Regions from separate parts of the Cobetia sp. QF-1 genome, predicted to be linked through region 2. Evidence: predicted binding sites of a transcription regulator. Region 2 holds the regulator's gene; the other holds the start of a gene.

Region 1 (7,560 bases), on a different contig from region 2:
GCCAGCAACCACAGAGCAAGGCGCATCGCTACCTAGACAAGCGAGTCCCCATAGGTATAGCAATGATCTCGGTGCTTCTTTCGGGCTACTCGCTTTACGTCTCCTATAACCCTCCACCCGCAGAACCCAAGATCGGTGCCAGTACTCGGGTATCCGGCGTAGATAAGTTCCAGCTCCTAATCTACAACTATGGCAATGCTCCTACTCTATTGAGCTGGATAAGACTCAAGGTATCTCTCTTAGATGAAAATAATGTTCGTCGCACAGCTTACGCCGCACAGATGCTCGAAGACCCTATCGTCCTCCAAGTCGGCTCCTCTCCAGAGCTGCTCACCGTGGAGTATGAACGGTTCAGCCCGTACATAGGCTTCTCAGGTAACGAACATGCGATCACCACACGATCCTTATCCAAGCTAACTCCCTACTCCATATTTGATTACCAAGCTAATGATATTGAGTGTGAGCTACTCCTTCAGCATACATCCGTAACTTCTCCACACCTCACAGAAACACCGATCTCCCTCAACTATCAGAACTGTTCGTATGCAATGCGATGGCTAGCCAGCACCAAAGGAGTGGCTATAGGAGAGGCAGTACAAGAAACCAGCGAGAATAGGTCTCCAGACACATAACGCTAGCAGATTGTGGCCGCCAGCCGCCGCGATCTCCAACGCACGTCGTGCCTGATGTTGCCCGCGCACCTCGCTGAGGTCTGGTTCCGGCAGTCGCGCCTGAGGCGTCACCGCACACACATGCGGCGTGATGCGCTCACGCCCCAGCAAATGAGCGACCAATTCCAATAGATGCCCCACCGCCAGCACTTCCAGCTGGTCTGCCAGTGCAGCCTCATCAGCATTCGCCATCGGCACCACCAATGCGCGCCCTGCTCTGCGACAACATAGTGCGGCGGGCAGTACGCCAGTCACGGGACGAATACTGCCATCCAGTGCCAACTCGCCAAGGCATTCCAGTTGAGCCACCGCTTCTTCGGGTATCTGCCCTGATGCCACCAGAATGCCAAGTGCGATCGGCAGGTCAAAACGACCGCCCTCCTTGGGCAAATCAGCTGGCGCTAGGTTGAGCGTGATGCGACGCGCTGGAAACTCGAACCCCGCATTGAGCAGCGCACTACGGACGCGCTCGCGACTTTCTTTCACCGCCGTTTCCGGCAGCCCGACAATCGATAGCCCCGGCAGCCCATTGGAGAGATGTACCTCAACCTGAACTTCTGGTGCCTCGAGACCGAGCGATGCTCGCGTGCGCAGCATTGCCAATGACATGAGCCTTCCCTTGCGTGATGCCGTCGCTACGTTGCACGGCGAGAGCGAAGCAGGGCATGTGCCCTCCGATATACCAGGACACTTACGTCACCCAGCCTCACAAGCATGGCAAAGCTCATGCTGATAAGAACCCTGCTGACTCAACGCTAGCCAAAACTCAATCAATGCCAGAACCCCGCTCAATATCAGAACACTGCTTCTGCTAACAGATAGCAGGCAAAATTGACGTGATACACACGTGACCTATTCTGAATAACTCATCGTTAGCGTAAATTCGCTTACGACTGCAAATATTGTCGTTACTGAATACGTAATGAATAAACCGACTGTGGATAACATTACATAAAGATATGAATTGTTCTTTTTACAGCGCTCAAATACCCATCAATTCCTCATGACAACAGCCTGAAAGACTAGTGATTTGAGGTGATTTTCGACTAGAGCCTCAACTAGGACGCTCATCAGCCTTTCAGAAAGATTCCAAAGGACGAAATATCAACGGAATGCACCTCAAAAGAACATCTCCGTAGCCGAACGTGATTGGTTGTCGAGGCGGTAATTTCTTTAAGAGCCATGATTTAACCTGCCATCAGCCATTAAACCCTCAAGAAATGGCGCCATTTTTTCTCTCGCACAGAAATATCTCCTCGAGCGAGCGTGTCCCTGCCATGCTTTAGTCCTTGCACCAGCTTGGCGACGTCAATGCGCCTCGTTTTCCATTTCTACCTCATCAAGCGCATCGTCCCCCAAAGGTGCACCGCGACAGTGCCTATCTGGACAGCTGCTGGTATATTTGACCGGCTTTTCTAACCATATGGTCAGGTAAGCCGCCAAGCTGTCTCACGGAATGTCGCTCTAGCGCGGCAGAGAATCGTCCAACCCACGGAAGGGCCAGCCATTCAGGGCGACTTTGGCTTGTTTCAGGAGCAATACCCATGCAAGACATGCTTGCCCCGCTGGCATCCTTTGCAGATGTCATTGGCATGCTGGGCACCACCCTGGTGGTCGGTGCCTTCTTCATGCTGCAGATAGGCAAACTCGATGCCCGCAGCCTGACCTATAATCTGGCGAACCTGAGTGGCGCCGTTCTGCTGCTCATCAGTCTGTGTATCAACTTCAATCTGGCCAGTTTCGTGATAGAAATCTTCTGGATCGTGGCCTCGATAGTGGGGCTGGTACGCTGGATGCTGGGGACGCGCCCGCACGCCGCCTAGCGGATGACGCGACCTGCAGATACGAAAAAGCCGCCACACCCTGAGGTGTGGCGGCTTTTTTCATCCCGATGGCATGCCGAACTGCGGCTCAGACTTCACGCATCACGCTGACGCTCGACTTCTGCAGCGTGGCTTGCGCTTTCTTCGCCTGCAACCGGTGTACAACTGTCTTCATCCGCAGTTTGCATACCTGTCACCAGTCCCTGCTTTTCCAGCAGCGATTCTAGCGCAATGACCTGCTTTTCCAACGACTCGACACGGCTACGCGTACGCGTCAGCACATCCATCATGATGTCGAAGTCTTCCCGCGATACCAGCTCCATACGATCAAAGGCACTGCGCATCACCCCCTGCACAGACTTCTGCAGCTCCTCCGGGCCATGAGAGGCATCTTGCAGGCGCTCACCAATTTGCTGGGCCATCCGCCCGATGACGTCATTCTTGAACATGCTTCACCTCAGACGTTGCGTGCCGATCGCCTGATGCCATCAGGGTCGACGCGGTAAAAAGGACACCCCCCTGATATATGGAGCGCCGGTTCTTGCTACAAGGATACGCAACCCGCTCGCAAGTCGCATGTTCAGAACACACATCATGCCCGCACGCCTTCTGATGACCCTCTCAGATGACTCCCTCTGCACCATATTAGCGTTACCCCCTACGTCGAAAGGCGCAAGGTCAGCACCAAAACAGTGCGCCCTTGAGGGCATGCTCATTCGCCTCTTTTCTTCGTCGCGGAAATGGGCCGCTCTCAGTCAATGCAACTGAATGAGTTAAAAGGTCTTTTCGCCAAATGGCACGCCTCCTGCGATGCACTTGGCAAGAACAAGGCACTTTGGAGTTGTGCTTCAGACAGATCATTCAGGTAGCGAACGGGGGCAGCACATGAAACTGATCACCGCCATCATCAAACCCTTCAAGTTGGACGACGTGCGTGAAGCGCTGGCAGATAACGGCGTTCAAGGCATTACCGTCACCGAGGTGAAGGGCTTCGGTCGGCAAAAAGGGCATACCGAGCTCTATCGCGGCGCTGAATACGTCGTCGACTTTCTTCCCAAAGTGAAGATTGAAGTGGCAGTCGATGACAGTGATGCAGAGAAGGTACTGGACGCCATCACCCAAGCGGCCAACAGCGGCAAGATTGGTGACGGCAAGCTGTTCGTCACTCCTCTGGATGATGTCATTCGTATCCGTACCGGTGAACGCGGCGCCGACGCTGTCTGATCACCGCGCACAATAATAAAGGAGAATCCCGCATGAACGAGATCATCGAGGTCAAGTACGCACTTGATACCTTCTACTTCCTGGTCTGTGGCGCACTCGTGCTGTGGATGGCCGCCGGCTTCGCCATGCTGGAAGCTGGCCTGGTACGCGCCAAGAACACCACGGAAATTCTGACCAAGAACGTGGCTCTGTTCGCCATCGCCTGCACCATGTACATGGTGGTCGGCTATCACATCATGTACTCAAGCCCTGAAGGCGGTTTCCTGCCGAATCTGGGCTTCTTGATCGGCGCCGAGAATACTGCAGAAGACGCGCTCGCTTCCGGTGGCGACATTTACTATAGCGCCCGCTCCGACTTCTTCTTCCAGGTCGTGTTCGTAGCGACCGCCATGTCCATCGTTTCCGGTGCCGTTGCTGAGCGCATGAAGCTGTGGGCCTTCCTGTTGTTCGCCGTGGTCATGACAGGCTTCATTTACCCGGTGCAGGGCTACTGGACCTGGGGTGGCGGCTTTTTGAGCGAAGCGGGCTTCAGTGACTTCGCCGGCTCCGGCATCGTGCACATGGCAGGCGCTTCCGCCGCACTGGCAGGCGTGCTGCTACTGGGCGCTCGTCAGGGCAAGTACGGCAAGAATGGTGAGATTAATGCCATCCCGGGCTCCAACCTGCCACTGGCAACCCTGGGCACCTTCATCCTGTGGCTAGGGTGGTTGGGCTTCAATGGCGGCTCCGAGCTAGTGCTATCCAACATCGATGAGGCCAATGCAGTCGCGCAAGTCTTCGTCAACACCAATGCTGCTGCCTCTGGTGGTGTCATCGCCGCCCTGGTGCTCGCTCGCCTGTGGTTCCGCAAGGCGGATCTGACCATGGCCCTCAACGGCGCACTGGCTGGCCTGGTCGCCATCACTGCTGGACCACTGACGCCGAGTATCGGTGAAGCTACGCTGATCGGGGCTGTCGGTGGTCTGCTGGTCGTGTTCGCTATCGTCGGCCTCGACAAGCTGAAAATCGATGATCCGGTCGGTGCCATCTCCGTCCACGGCGTCGTCGGCCTGTGGGGCCTGATGGCAGTACCGCTGACCAATAGTGATGCTACCTTCTCCGCACAGCTGCTGGGCGCCGCTACCATCTTCGCTTGGGTGTTCTTCGCAAGCCTGGTGGTATGGATGATCATCAAAGTCACCATGGGCCTGCGCGTCACTGCAGAAGAAGAATACGAAGGCGTGGATCTGGCAGAATGTGGTATGGAGGCTTACCCGGAATTCACCTCCAGCCGCAAGTAATCCAAGTCAGATGCTCACACGCACTCAAAAGACTCCCGCCATATGGCGGGAGTCTTTTTTCCTGATCGAATAAGCGGTGTATGCTTGAGCCATAGGCTGGCGTGGCGAGCAGGGCGTCGTCACCCGCACCATCACCCAAGGAGAGACACGATGAAACTGGTCACTGCCATCATCAAGCCATTCAAGCTCGACGACGTGCGCGAGTCCCTGTCGGAGATCGGCGTGCAGGGCATCACCGTGACCGAGGTCAAGGGGTTCGGCCGTCAGAAAGGGCACACTGAGCTATACCGTGGTGCCGAATACGTGGTCGACTTCCTTCCCAAGGTGAAGCTCGAGGTCGCGGTTGACGACGCCATGATCGATTCAGTCATCGAAGCCATCACCAATGTCGCGAACACTGGCAAGATCGGCGACGGCAAGATCTTCGTTTCACCGCTGGAGCAGGTCATTCGCATCCGTACCGGCGAAACCGGCAAGGACGCCGTCTAACGCCACGTTCTCGGAGCAGACACCTGTACTCTGATATTTCATGGCCAGACAAAAAAACCGCAGGCCAATGGCCTGCGGTTTTTTTGTGCTATCCGACAACTTACTTCTCAATCGTTACTGTTTGACTACCAGTTCTCGATCATCACTTCTCGACAAAGGCACGCTCAATCACGTAATCACCCGGCACGCCCATCTTCGGTGAGATGGCAAAGCCACGGGTATCCAGCATGGCACTGATGTCGTCCAGCATCGCCGGGCTGCCACAGATCATGGCGCGGTCACGCTTCGGGTCCAACGGCGGCAGACCAATATCTTCGAACAGCTTGCCGCTTTCCACCAGATCAGTGATACGACCCTGATTGCGAAACTCCTCGCGGGTCACTGTCGGGTAGTAGATCAGCTTCTCCGCGATATCTTCACCAAGATATTCGTGCTTCGGCAGCTCTTGCGCGATCACATCGGCATAAGCCAGCTCAGAGACGTGACGCACACCGTGCATCAGAATGATCTTGTTGTAGCGCTCATAGGTCTCCGGGTCCTGAATGACGCTCAGGAAGGGCGCAAGGCCCGTACCGGTGGAGAACAGGTAAAGGTTCTCACCCGGTAGCAGATCATCCAGTACCAGCGTGCCTGTCGGCTTGCGGGACACCATGATCTGATCGCCCGGCTTGAGGTGCTGCAGGCGAGAAGTCAGCGGGCCGTCCTGCACCTTGATGGAGAAGAATTCCAGGTGCTCTTCGTAGTTCGGGCTGGCAATCGAATAGGCGCGCATCAGTGGCTTGCCTTCGACTTCCAGACCAATCATCACGAACTGGCCGTTCTTGAAGCGCAGGCTATCTTCACGCTGTGTGCGGAAGCTGAATAGCGAGTCATTCCAATGATGGACGTCGATGACTTCTGTCGTGGTCAGGCTGCTCACTTGATGCCTCCCGGGGCACTGCCCCTCAAATTCAATATTCACTATTGGAATAAACAAATAACAGCTTATGACCCAATGAACTATGCGACGATTGTAGTCACTTGCGGGTTATGCGTTAAATGGTTTATCTGGATATAGGTTATCTATTTTATCAATATTGATTGCGAATGAATCTTATTTCAACCTTGTGATGGCAATAAACCTTCCGTAACGGCGATTTCTCGCGTTGCGCCCGTCACCACACTATCTACCTACGTGCGTCATAGGAGGCAAAATGCGCTACAGCCTGCGTCAGCTGGCCGTCTTTGTCGCCGTGGCTCGCCACGACAACGTGTCATTGGCCGCCGAAAGCCTGGCCATGTCGCAATCCGCTGCCAGCACGGCATTGGCAGAGCTGGAGCGTCAGTTCGACTGTCGGTTATTCGATCGTCACGGCAAGCGTCTGCGCCTCAATGGGCTGGGACGCGAGCTGCTGCCCAAAGCCATCGCGCTGCTCGATCAAGCCGAAGAGCTTGAGCAACTGCTCGGGCAGCAAGACGCGACTGGCTCACTGGAAATTGGCGCCACACTGACCATCGGTAACTATCTCGCACCACAGATCATCGGCAGCTTTCTGACCCAGCACCCCGCAAGCCGCGTCGAGCTGCACGTACACAACACACATCAACTGATCGACAAGCTGGTGAACTTCGAGCTCGATATCGGCCTGATAGAAGGGGAGGTAGAACATCCGCTGCTGGAAGAGGCGCACTGGGTCAGCGACCGATTGAGCATCTTCTGTGCGCCCTCACACCCACTAGCGCAGGGGCTGGCGCAGGGACTGTCCCAAGAGGGCATCACCCTGGACCGACTACTCGCCACCCGCTGGATCATGCGTGAGAGAGGCTCCGGCACGCGCAGCACCTTTGAGCAGGCCTTGCGCCCGCACCTTGACGGCCCATCGACCAGTGTCGCCCAGCGGCTCGACATCATGCTGGAGCTGGAGCATACCGAGGCCATCAAGCGCGCAGTAGAAGCCGGCCTGGGCATTGGGTGCATCTCTCGTCTCGCGCTGCGTGACGCCTTCCGGCGTGGCAGCCTGATCGAGATTCCCACGCCCTGGCTGGAGCTCACTCGCGCCTATCGCTTCGTGCATCACCGTGACCGCTTCATCA
Region 2 (7,560 bases):
CGTTCGGTGTGCCAGAATTGATCATTGGCTTGACCGTGATCGCCATCGGCACCAGCCTGCCGGAACTAGCCGCCAGTGTCGCCAGCGCACTCAAACGTCACCACGACATCGCTATCGGCAATATCATCGGTTCCAATCTCTTCAACATCCTGGCAGTACTGCCGATGCCGGGGCTGATAGCGCCGGGGCCCGTCGATGGCAGCGCCATCAGCCGTGACTATCCGGTGATGCTGGGGCTGACCCTGCTGCTGGCCGCTCTACTCATCTGGCAGCGTCGCGGCAAGATCGGGCGCGGGCCCGGCGTTATTCTACTCGGCTGCTATCTGGCCTACAGCGCCTGGCTAGCCATCAGCCTGACCCACTGACTAGCACCATTCTTGTCACCGCCGTGCGAGCAATGACACTCCTTCTCACACGGCTTGAGTCCTGGCCACACAACAGGCAACAATCTGATCATGACCACGTCTTCCAGCACCCAGCACACTGCGCTAAATGATGCCGCCAGCGCGACCGATTCGCCCAACGCTGCCGATGCCGATTTTCGCGCCAGCGCACGACGTACCTTCGCGATTGAGGGTGCTGCCATCATCGCCCTCGAGCAGCATCTCGATGCTGATTTCGATCGTGCCTGCCAGTTGATGCTGGCCACACAGGGCCGTGTCATCGTCACCGGCATGGGCAAATCAGGCCATGTCGCCAGCAAGATCGCTGCGACGCTGGCCAGCACCGGGACTCCCGCCTTCTTTGTGCATCCAGGCGAAGCCAGCCATGGCGATCTCGGCATGATCACCTCGGCCGATGTGGTGCTGGCGCTCTCCAATTCCGGTGAGACAGCCGAAGTCACCGCCCTGCTGCCCTTGCTCAAGCGCATGGGCACGCCGCTGGTCTCGATGACAGGCAAGCCCGGTTCGACGTTGGCACGTGATGCGGATGCACACTTGGATACCAGTGTCGCGCAAGAGGCCTGCCCTCTGAATCTGGCGCCAACGGCCTCAACCACCGCCGCACTGGTAATGGGTGATGCGCTCGCCGTGGCATTGCTCGAAGCCCGCGGCTTCACGGCAGAAGAATTTGCCCTCTCGCACCCTGGCGGCACCCTCGGTCGCCGCCTACTGCTACGCGTGCAGGATGTAATGCACAAGGGCAATGATCTGCCACGCGTGAATCTGGGCAGCCCGCTGCGTGACGCATTACTCGAGATCACCCGTCAAGGCATGGGCTTCACCTGCGTGATCGATGCAGACGAGCATCTTGTCGGCGTCTACACCGATGGCGACCTGCGGCGTACACTGGATCAACATGGTGATCTGCGCGCGCTAAAGGTCGATGACGTGATGACCCGCGGTGGCAAGACTATCCGCTCCAGCATGCTAGCCGCCGAAGCAGTGCGCATCATGGAAGAAAACCGTATCAGCGTTCTGGTAGTCTGTGATGAGGATGAGCATCCTATCGGAGCCATCCACATGCACGGCCTGCTGGCCAGCGGTGTGATCTGAACCACTGGACGCGAGTGCTGTCCTCTACGACAGCAGTGCATTCAGCAAGCTAGCGCGGCGTTTGACGCCACTACGGACAGTCACTTGTTTGAGCCACATCACCAGCCGTTCACAGGACAGCGTCAAGCACGCACGGAGTGCGAGGAGAAACATCATGAGTGAGAGTATTTCCCTGACGGAAGACTACCCACAGGACATCATTGATCGGGCACGTCACGTGCGCCTGCTGGCATTGGATGTGGATGGCGTGCTGACCGACAATCGCCTGCACTATGACGCCAATGGCGTGGAAACCAAGAGCTTCCATGTGCAGGATGGCCATGGCCTCAAGCTGATTCTGCGCAGTGGCATTCGTGTCGCCTTGATCACTGGCCGTACCTCTCCGATGGTGGAACGACGCGCCAAGGAACTGGGGATTCAGGACGTCATTCAGGGCCGTGAAGACAAGCTGGTCGCGCTCAGCCAACTGTGCCGTGAACACGATATTGAGCTCGACCAGGTTGCCTACTGTGGTGACGACCTGCCGGACCGCGAAGCTATCCGTCGCGTCGGTCTCGGTATCAGCGTGCCCAATGCCATGCCTTATGTGTTGAGCGAAGCCAACTGGGTGACCTCTCACTCAGGCGGTGAGGGTGCCGTACGCGAAATCTGTGACCTACTGCTCAAGGCACAGGGCCACTGGGCGTCAGTGCTCGATACCTATCTACAGAGGTCGAACGCCTGATGTTACGTTTGCCCCGTCCTTCTCCGCGTCTATGGTTGATGCTGCTATTGCTGCTGGTCGGTGGCGTACTCGCCCTGATAGAGCAGCGCAATAGCCTTGAATCTGCCATAGGTACACAGGTCAACAGCGGTGAGCCGGACTACTATCTTGACGGGGCTGACATGACTCGCTTCGATGCGCGGGGCGTGCCGTTTCAAGACATGACTTCCCCGCACATTGAGCATACGCCCGAGGATGATGTCACCATCGCGCAAGCTCCAAAGATTAGCACCAACGATAGCGAGGACCGCCGCTGGTATGCCACTGGCAAGCGCGGCGTTCTCAGTGCCGGTGGCGACACCTTCACGCTAGAGGGCAACGCACAGCTGCGTCAGCCTTCCGATGCCTGGACACTGGATACTGACGTACTGAACTACAGCCGCGAACAGAACCGTGCCTGGAGCGACGTACCCGTCGTCATTACCCAGAATGGTCAGCATATCGAAAGCAACAGCTTCAGCGCGGATCTTTCCAAGGACTCCGCCGTGCTGGACGGTCGTGTACGCGGCACGCTTCAACCCGGCAAGGGCAAGAGTGCGGCCAGCAAGGAAGCTGAACGTATCGATGAGGGCAGCGATGCTACCTCAAACGATAGCGAAGGACGCGTCAACAGCACTTTCGAAGCCGCACCTGAAGCCAGTCAGTAATCATCATGGTACTTAGCGTACAGTCAGCGCGGCTGAGCACATCCCACGTGCTGCCAGTCCAATAGACTCCCTTATTCACTGCTTCCCGATGGCATGCCTGATCGAGAAGACATACCCGGTTCTGCCAAGGAGCACCCCATGACTTCAACGACTCTCAAGCCCTTGACGGCCTGGCGACAGACTCTTAACAGCAGTGTCATGGCCTTGTGCCTGACACTCGGCATGGCTATCACTGCGCCAGCAGCATTAGCGCTCGACAATGATGCCAATCAGCCGATCAACATCGCTGCCGACTCCCTGTCACTGGATGATAAAGCCGGCACTGCAACCTATACCGGCCGTGTCGAAATGCGCCAGGGCAGCATGAAGCTGGATGCCAGCCGCGTTGACATTAGCCGCGCCAACAGCGGCGAGATCTCATTGGTCAAGGCAACAGGCAAGCGTGCCTATCTGGAACAGAAACCCACTCCAGACGACAAGCTGGTCAAAGGCTGGGCAGATACCATTCTCTACCATGCACTGGAACGTAGAGTAGAACTGGTCGGTAACGCTCGTCTCGAAAAGGGTGATGACACCTTCGAAGGTGGCTACGTGGAGTACTTCCTCGACAAACGCCAAGTCAATGCCAACAACAGCAGCGACGCCTCACAGAAGAGCGACGGCAGTTCACGCGTACACATGACGTTGACACCGCGTGGCGCCAACACCAGCAAGGAAAACTGAGTCATGACTGCCGCTCCCCTCCGCACGCTCAGCGCACGCCACCTGGCCAAAGCCTACAAGGGGCGCAAGGTGGTCAAGGATATCTCGCTGGAAATTCGTCAAGGCGACATCGTCGGCCTGCTAGGACCCAATGGTGCTGGCAAGACCACCTCGTTCTACATGATTGTCGGCTTGGTACGCGCCGATGCCGGCAGCGTCACCATCGATGACAATGATCTCTCCGACTCTGCCATGCACTTGCGGGCACGCGCTGGCATCGGCTATCTGCCACAGGAAGCCTCAATCTTCCGCAAGCTGTCAGTGGCCGACAACATCATGGCGATTCTGGAGACACGCAAGGACCTTGATCGCAACGGGCGCAAAGCGCGCCTTGAAGAGCTGCTGAATGAGTTCAGCATCACGCATATCCGCGCCAGCACCGGCATGAGCCTCTCTGGCGGTGAGCGTCGGCGTGTCGAAATTGCACGCGCATTAGCGACAGAGCCGGATTTCATACTGCTGGATGAACCCTTTGCCGGTGTTGACCCCATCTCGGTAGGCGAGATCAAGAGCATCGTGCGACAACTGCGTGATCGCGGCATTGGCGTACTGATCACCGATCACAACGTTCGAGAAACACTCGATATCTGTGATACCGCCTATATCGTCGGTGACGGTCAGATCATCGCGCACGGTGATGCCGATACCATTCTAGCCAATCAGCAGGTACGCGATGTGTATCTGGGGCATGAGTTCAAGCTTTAATCGGTAGCATGAGAGCAAGGCACCTCGTATCGCCGTCCCTCGCAGAATGACATTACATGCTCAAGGATGTTGTTACCTCACTGGTATCAGCCTTGAGCATGACGTCCATACCACCTTCGTTGAAACATGGCATACAAGTTGCTTGAATAATCTCTTTCGCCCCTTGTCAGTGCCCCGACCCACGGTATAGCGTAGAAGCACGTTCCTTTGCCGTGAATCGACAGCCCCATGAAACCCACCTTGCAACTCCGCCTTGGCACTTCGCTGACTATGACGCCACAACTGCAGCAGGCTATTCAACTGCTTCAGTTGTCGACGCTCGACCTGCGTCAGGAAATTCAACAGGCGCTCGAGTCCAACCCCATGCTGGAACTCGACGAGGACTATGAGGCGCTGGAAGTCGTTGAAGCACAGGATGCGAGCGAGATTTCCACTGCCGAAACAAACAGCGAGATCCCGGAAGAGTATCCTCTCGATAGTGACTGGTCGGACCTCTATCAGGATCACGCTGGCAGCCTGACAAGCTCAGGAAGTAGTAGCGGCAGTGATGACGGCCAGGATTTCGAGCGCAACACCAGTGTAGAAAGCCTGCAAGATCATCTGCGCTGGCAATTAGCGATGACCGACCTCGACGACCGTGAACGGCAAATGGCGGAAAGCCTGATTGATGCCGTGGACGGTGCAGGCTACCTGAGCCTGACCCTGGACGAGCTAGTCGATGGCTTGCGGGGGCAAGGGCTGGCTGGCCTCAAAGCCTCGGAACTAGAGCAGGTACTGCTACGCTTGCAGCAGTTCGATCCCACTGGCGTCTTCGCCCGCGATCTACGCGAATGCCTGCTGCTACAACTGGCATTGCTGCCCGATGACCTGCCGCTACTCGCGCAGGCTCGGCGATTGGTACGTCAGTTTCTTGAAGCGCTGGGAAACGATGATCGCAAGCTACTCAAGCGCCGCCTGGGACTGGATGATGCTGAGCTGGACCACGTCATTCGACTGATACGAGCACTGGACCCACGCCCAGCCTCCGCTTGGGGGGAGCCCGCCAGTGACTATGTGATACCTGACCTGCTGGTACGCCATACTCGTCACGGCTGGCAGGTTGAGCTCAATCCCGAAGCGCTGCCGAAGCTACGTATCCAGCCGGAATATGCAGCGCTCATCAAGCGGGCAGACAAGTCTGTGGACAACACCTTCCTCAAGGATAATCTTCAGGAAGCGCGCTGGCTGATGAAAAGTCTCTCGTCACGTAATGACACACTGCTCAAGGTAGGGCGTGAAATCATGGCGCGGCAGATCGACTTTCTTGAGCAAGGTGAGGAAGGCATGAAGCCTCTGATCCTCGCCAATATCGCTGAAGTGGTCGAGATGCACGAATCCACTATCTCGCGCGTCACGACTCAGAAGTACATTCATACCCCTCGCGGCGTCTTCGAACTCAAATTCTTCTTCTCGAGCCAAGTGGGAGGGAGCGGCAATGGCGATGCACATTCCAGTACCGCCATTCGCGCACGTATCCGAAAACTGATTGCGGACGAGCCGGCGCGCAAACCGCTGTCGGATTCACGTCTGGTCGACCTACTCGCCAGCGATGGCATTGAAGTCGCACGCCGCACCGTCGCAAAATATCGCGAAGCCATGAGTATTCCTTCCTCTAGCGAACGCAAGCGACTGGCCTGATCATCTAGCTAGCCAGAGGCCACTACCTCTGTCATGGCCTTAAAAATCGTAAATATCCACATCATGATCAGCCGGCTTGCATGGAAAGCCGGCGATTTTCTCCCAAGGCATGACCGCCAGCATGTACCTCTCACTCCCAATTGCATGTTTTTAAAATCACTTTCGATAGTATTACCGATCATTCGTGCGGCTTTTCTTACGCAAAACCCCGCCTCCTTCGTGCTCATCCCGTACTTTTGACCAATCCAAGACGCCCACTAACATCGACGTACATGCTGACATTAGCGACTAACAGTCGCCTTCTTGTCACTCTTCCAGCGCAAACCGTCACACTCCTCTGTCATGGAACGTTCCGTTCTCCCCCAGTGAGTTGAAGACAAGCCTTGCGCCACGATGCAGCGCAGCGTTGATCTTTGCTCAAAGCTTGGGCATTGTCGGGGTAGGCGCTCGACGCACCTGACACGAGCCAAGTTTGTTACTGGCAGCGGCAGGCACGGAAACCATGTAGCAGAGCGTCTTATCAGGGTTTGCTCGCAGTCAAAAAGGGTTACAATTGAAAGGTAACCCGCTGGATAAAGGAGCGTGTCCATGCAAGTGAATATTACCGGGCATCATGTGGAACTTACCGACCCTCTCCGCGATTATATCAACGAGAAGCTCGCTCGCCTCGAACGGCATTACGACAACATCACCAATGTTCAGGTGACTTTGTCGATCGAGAAGGAGCGCCAGCAGGCAGCCTGCACGTTGCATGCTGCCGGCGCAGATCTCCACGCCCTGGCAGAAGACCTCAACATGTACGCTGCCATCGACGCGCTCGCCGACAAGCTGGATCGCCAGCTGGTCAAACACAAGGAAAAGTCCCAGGCTCGCTCTCAGGGCACCGGGACCCGTTGACCTTCTGCCATGACACTTGATCAGATCCTTCCCCCCGAGCGCACGCTTTACGGTGTCCCCGGGGGGAGCAAGAAGCGGGTGCTGGAATTTTTCAGCACCTTCATTGCCCAGAACATTCCCAGCCTGGATAGTCAGGAAGTCTTCTCACGCCTGATTGGTCGTGAACGACTAGGGTCGACCGGTATCGGCCATGGTGTGGCCGTGCCACATGCACGCAGCCCGCATTGCAAGACGCCCATCGCGGCCTTTCTGAAGCTCGGTGACCCCATCGACTTTGATGCCATTGATGGAGAGCCCATCGACCTGCTGTTTGTGCTGTTGGTCCCTGAGGAGGCAGATGACACACATCTCACCTTGCTCGGGCAGGTGGCTGAGCTATTGAACTCGCCCACCAATCGGTCAGCATTACGTCAAGCCGATAGCCAGCGTGCACTCTACGATGTACTGACATCAGCCATCGCCGAACTTCCGGCGCGTTGATCATCGAGCCCGGACATCGTCCGGGCTTTTGTACTGACAGCCACTGTTCGGGCTGCCCTCTCAGGCGCCATTTGCACTCACTCTACGCTGACCTCGCCTTTGGAGAGCATTCATGAAGATCGTGATCATCAGT

Evidence for each region. The regulator sigma-54, encoded in region 2, starts transcription at its own class of promoters, with help from an activator protein. The targets are predictions, from matches to a motif close to TGGCACNNNNNTTGCTNT.
Region 1: CFN46_RS11035 (P-II family nitrogen regulator) is a predicted target of sigma-54. The motif match lies at 3,289-3,306, and genes of this name have one in related genera.

Annotation. Positions count from the first base shown of each region.
Region 1 is NZ_NBVS01000005.1:118,018-125,577, forward strand. It holds gene CFN46_RS11015 (hypothetical protein) at 1-632, shown strand, start outside; partial or broken gene CFN46_RS11020 (magnesium chelatase domain-containing protein) at 636-1,280, opposite strand; gene CFN46_RS11025 (hypothetical protein) at 2,216-2,494, shown strand; gene CFN46_RS11030 (accessory factor UbiK family protein) at 2,590-2,943, opposite strand; gene CFN46_RS11035 (P-II family nitrogen regulator) at 3,380-3,718, shown strand; gene CFN46_RS11040 (ammonium transporter) at 3,751-4,998, shown strand; gene glnK (P-II family nitrogen regulator) at 5,149-5,487, shown strand; gene CFN46_RS11050 (ferredoxin--NADP reductase) at 5,630-6,406, opposite strand; gene CFN46_RS11055 (LysR substrate-binding domain-containing protein) at 6,681-7,560, shown strand, end outside.
Region 2 is NZ_NBVS01000001.1:619,821-627,380, forward strand. It holds gene CFN46_RS02755 (calcium/sodium antiporter) at 1-365, shown strand, start outside; gene CFN46_RS02760 (KpsF/GutQ family sugar-phosphate isomerase) at 456-1,496, shown strand; gene CFN46_RS02765 (HAD family hydrolase) at 1,651-2,220, shown strand; gene lptC (LPS export ABC transporter periplasmic protein LptC) at 2,220-2,906, shown strand; gene lptA (lipopolysaccharide transport periplasmic protein LptA) at 3,045-3,629, shown strand; gene lptB (LPS export ABC transporter ATP-binding protein) at 3,633-4,373, shown strand; gene CFN46_RS02785 (RNA polymerase factor sigma-54) at 4,602-6,050, shown strand; gene raiA (ribosome-associated translation inhibitor RaiA) at 6,639-6,947, shown strand; gene ptsN (PTS IIA-like nitrogen regulatory protein PtsN) at 6,957-7,427, shown strand; gene rapZ (RNase adapter RapZ) at 7,540-7,560, shown strand, end outside.